One region of the Roseateles cavernae genome, then DNA from elsewhere that is predicted to be linked to it. Evidence: predicted binding sites of a transcription regulator. Region 1 holds the regulator's gene; the other holds the start of a gene.
The links. The regulator FNR, encoded in region 1, switches genes on or off when oxygen is low (the NO sensors DNR and NnrR bind a similar motif). The targets are predictions, from matches to a motif close to TTGATNNNNATCAA.
Positions count from the first base shown of each region.

Region 2: ABGI63_RS18450 (MBL fold metallo-hydrolase RNA specificity domain-containing protein) is a predicted target of FNR. The motif match lies at 1,309-1,322, and genes of this name have one in related genera.

Region 1 is NZ_JBDPLH010000012.1:52,385-54,583, forward strand. It holds gene ABGI63_RS23020 (hypothetical protein) at 1-188, shown strand, start outside; gene ABGI63_RS23025 (hypothetical protein) at 188-430, shown strand; gene fnr (fumarate/nitrate reduction transcriptional regulator Fnr) at 432-1,166, opposite strand; gene hemN (oxygen-independent coproporphyrinogen III oxidase) at 1,346-2,199, shown strand, end outside.
Region 2 is NZ_JBDPLH010000007.1:154,662-156,860, reverse strand. It holds gene ABGI63_RS18450 (MBL fold metallo-hydrolase RNA specificity domain-containing protein) at 1-1,249, opposite strand, end outside; gene ABGI63_RS18445 (DEAD/DEAH box helicase) at 1,383-2,199, opposite strand, start outside.

The DNA.
Region 1 (2,199 bases):
TGGTGATCGGCGGCCCCAGCGTGGTGGTGGTCGCCTCCTTTGTGACGCTGGCGCTGGCGATCACCCACCCGGACCCGGTGATCGAGGTGGTGCCGGCCCAGGCCAGCGCCGGCAGCGATGCGGCGCCGAGTTCGGCGCAGACCCCGGCGATGAAGGCCCGCAACCATGCGGCCACCGGGGGACGCTGATGGACGAGCCATCACGGCGCTCGCGCCTGGTCATGGCCATTCTGTGGCCCTCGTTCCTGATGGCGGGGGTGCTGGAGGTGCTGGTCTTCAGCCTGCTTGATCCGGCCGCGCTGGCCGAGGCCAGCGCACTGTCCAGCACCAGCATCTACACGCTGGGCTTTCTGGGCTTCTGGATCGTGACCGGGCTGAGCTCGGCGTTGAGCCTGTGGCTGGCCGGCTTGCCGCCGGCTTCTTCGCGCTGAATCAGCAGTTGCTGCTGTTCACCAGGCGCTGCAGGCCGGCCTGGTCGAGGATCTGGATCTGGCGCTGCTTGACGTCCAGCAGGCCCTCTTCCTGGAACTTGGAGAAGGTGCGCGACACGGTCTCCAGCTTCAGGCCCAGATAGCTGCCGATTTCCTCGCGCGTCATGCGCAGCACCAGGCTGGAGGCCGAGAAGCCGCGCGCCTGCAGGCGCTGGGTCAGGTTCAGCAGAAAGGCGGCCAGGCGCTCCTCGGCCCGCATGCTGCCCAGCAGCAGCATCACGCCATGGTCGCGCACGATCTCGCGGCTCATGATCTTGTGGAACTGGTGCTGCAGATCGGTGAATTCGCGCGACAGCTCCTCGAGCTGCTCATAGGGGATCACGCAGACCTGGGAGTCTTCCAGCGCCACCGCATCGCAGCTGTGGCGGTCATTGCTGATGCCGTCCAGCCCCAGCAGCTCGCCGGCCATCTGGAAGCCGGTGACCTGGTCGCGGCCGTCCTCGGACGACACGCAGGTCTTGAAGAAGCCGGTGCGCACCGCATAGAGCGACTGGAAGGCATCGCCGGTGCGGAACAAGGTGTCGCCGCGCGCGACCTGACGGCGCGTCGCCACCAGGCTGTCGAGCTGCTCCAGATCGGGCTTGGACAGGCCCACCGGCAGGCACAGCTCGCGCAGATTGCAGCTGGAGCAGGCGACCTTGAAGGGCTCGATCTTGATGGCGGGTGCGGTGCTCATGCCGCGCATTATGGTCTGTCCGGGGCCGCCGCCTTCCGTGCCAGTGTCCGGCTTGGGCGAAGAGTGGAGGGGTGTCAGCATGATGTTCCTCAAGGTTGCCGTGATTGTTGTCGGGGCCATACGCAGCAAGCTTGATGCAGGTCAATTGCCCGCCAGCTAGGCTTGGCACAGTGGCGGACATGCCAAACAGCACCACCGCCACAGCTCTCGGAATCAGCGAAGAACTGCTGCGTCGCTACGACGTGGCCGGCCCGCGCTACACCTCCTACCCGACCGCCGACCGTTTCGTCGAGGCCTTCACGGTGGCCCAGTACGAACAGGCGTTGGCCCAGCGCGCCAGCGGCTCGCTGGTCGGCGGCGGCACGCCGCTGTCGGTCTATGTGCATGTGCCGTTCTGCGAATCGGTCTGCTACTACTGCGCCTGCAACAAGGTCATCACCCGCCACCATGAGCGCGCCGGCGAGTATCTGCAGGCCCTGAACACCGAGATGGACCTGACACTGGCCCATCTGGGCCGTGCACAGACCGTGTCGCAGCTGCATCTGGGGGGCGGCTCGCCGACCTTTCTGAGCGATGCCGAGCTGAGCCAGCTGATGCTGGACCTGCGCAGCCGCTTCAAGCTGGCGGCCGGCGCCGAGATCTCGATCGAAGTCGACCCGCGCACCGTCACCGAGCAGCGCCTGACGCATCTGCGCAGCCTGGGCTTCAACCGGCTGAGCTTCGGCGTGCAGGACTTCGATGCCGAGGTGCAGAAGGCGGTGCACCGCATCCAGAGCTTTGACAGCGTGGCCAGCCTGATGAGCCAGGCCCGCGCGCTGGGCTTCGAGTCGACCAATGTCGACCTGATCTACGGCCTGCCGCTGCAGACCCCCGAGTCTTTTGCCCGCACCGTCGCCCAGGTCGCGGCGCTGCGGCCCGACCGCATCGCGCTCTACGGCTATGCCCATCTGCCGCAGCGCTTCAAGCCGCAGCGCCGCATCGACATCACCCAGTTGCCGCCGGCCGCCGACAAGCTGCACATGCTCTCGGGGGC
Region 2 (2,199 bases), on a different contig from region 1:
TCTGGCGCGGCGGCGTCTTGAAGCCGCGCAGCCAGGCCATCAGCCCCTCGGCATCGGCATGGCCGGAGAAGCCCTCCAGATGGCTGACCTCGGCATTGACCGGCACGAAAGCGCCGTGCAGCTTGATCTCGCGCGCGCCGCCCACCATCTTGGCGCCACGGCTGCCGCCGACCTGGAAGCCGGGGAAGACGATGTGGTGGCGTGCGCCCGGTGCCAGGGTCTCGATGTAGTTCAGCACCCGCCCGCCGGTGGCCATGCCGCTGGCCGAGATGATGATGGCCGGCCGCGTGATGGCGCGGGTGGCGGCCTTCAGCGAGTCGGCCGGCTTGGCGATCAGGCTCACGCCCTCGCACAGCCGCGCCGCCTCGCGCAGGCCGATGCGCAGCAGCTTGGCGTGCTTGACGATGATGTCGGTGGCCAGCGTGGCCATCGGGCTGTCCAGCAGGATGGGGATGTCATGGGGCAGCTCGCCGGCGGCGCGCAGGCGCTGCAGCACCAGCAGCAGGGCCTGGGCGCGGCCGACCGCGAAGCTGGGCAGCAGCACGCTGCCGCCACGCTTGAGCGTGCTGCGGATGATCTGCGCCAGCCGGGCCTGCACATCCTCGGGCGGGTGGACGCGGTTGCCATAGGTCGACTCGACCAGCAGCACATCGGCCTGCTCGACGGTCTGCGGCGGCGGCATCAGCAGATCGTTGCTGCGCCCCAGATCGCCGGAGAACACCAGGGTCTGACCGGCGGCCGTGACGCTGATGGCCGAGGCTCCCAGCAGATGTCCCACCGGCGTGAAGCGGATCTCGGCGGCGCCCAGGCGCAGCCGGCCGTCGCGCGGCAGACCGACAAAATGAGCCAGCGCCTTCTTGGTGTTGGCGGCGGTGTAGAGCGGCAGCGCGGTCTCGTGGCGCGAGGTGTGGAAGCGGTTGGCGCGGCGCGCGTCCTCTTCCTGCAGCTTGGCGCTGTCCAGCAGCAGCACCTCGCAGAGATCGCGGGTCGCGCCGGTCGAGAAGATCTGGCCCTTGAAGCCCTGGCGCACCAGGGCCGGTATATAGCCACTGTGGTCCAGATGGGCATGCGAGAGCAGCACCGCGTCGACGCTGTGCGGCGCGACGCCGAAGCCCGCCCAGTTGCGCTCGCGTAGGGTCTTGTAGCCCTGGAACAAGCCGCAATCGAGCAGCAGGCGCTGCTCGCCGATGTCCAGCAGATGGCGTGAGCCGGTGACGGCGTCGGCCGCGCCGAGGAAGGTCAGCTTCATCATGTCTCCCGATCTGGGTCTGTCCGGGGCGATTCCAGCACCGGCAGGGTCGGGCCATCTTGATGCATCTCAAGTGTCGGGACGAAAAAAAGCCCGGCGCTTGAGCCGGGCTTTGTCGGGCCTGAGCCGGGGCTCAGCGCTTGGTCTGGGTCAGGCGTGCGCCGCCCGGGTTGCGGCCGCCGCCACCTGCGGGACGCGAGCCGGCCGGCTTGGCCGCAGCGGGGCGAGCGCCGCCGCCATTGCCCGAGGGGCGCTGGCCTTGGGGGGCGGCGCCACGCGGTGCGCCCTCACGCGGGGCCGAGCCACGCGGTGCACCATCACGCGGGGCTGCGCTGCGCGGTGCGCCGTCGCGGGCGCCGTCACGCTGACCGCCACGAGGGGCCGAACGGCCAGCGCCGCCGCCACCACGCGAGTTGCCGCCGCGACCGCCGCCGGAGCGGCTGCCATTGGTGTTGAGCACCATGCGGCCCAGCACGATGGGTTCGGGGCGCTCGCTCGGATCGGGCGCGAAGCCGGGGATGATTTCCTTCGGGATCTCGCGCTTGATCAGCTTCTCGATCTCCTTCAGGAAGCCGTTCTCGTCGACGCAGACCAGCGAGATCGCCTCGCCCTGGGCACCGGCGCGGCCGGTGCGGCCGATGCGGTGCACATAGTCCTCGGGGACATTGGGCAGCTCGAAATTGATCACATGGGGCAGCTGATCGATGTCGATGCCGCGCGCCGCGATATCGGTGGCCACCAGCACCTGCAGATCGCCGGTCTTGAACTCGGCCAGCGCCTTGGTGCGGGCACCCTGGCTCTTGTTGCCGTGGATGGCCATCGCGCTGATGCCCTGGTCGTTCAGATAGTCGGTCAGGCGGTTGGCGCCATGCTTCATGCGGGTGAAGACCAGCACCTGGTCCCAGTCGCCCTGCTTGATCAGATGGGCCAGCAGTTCCTTCTTGCGCTCG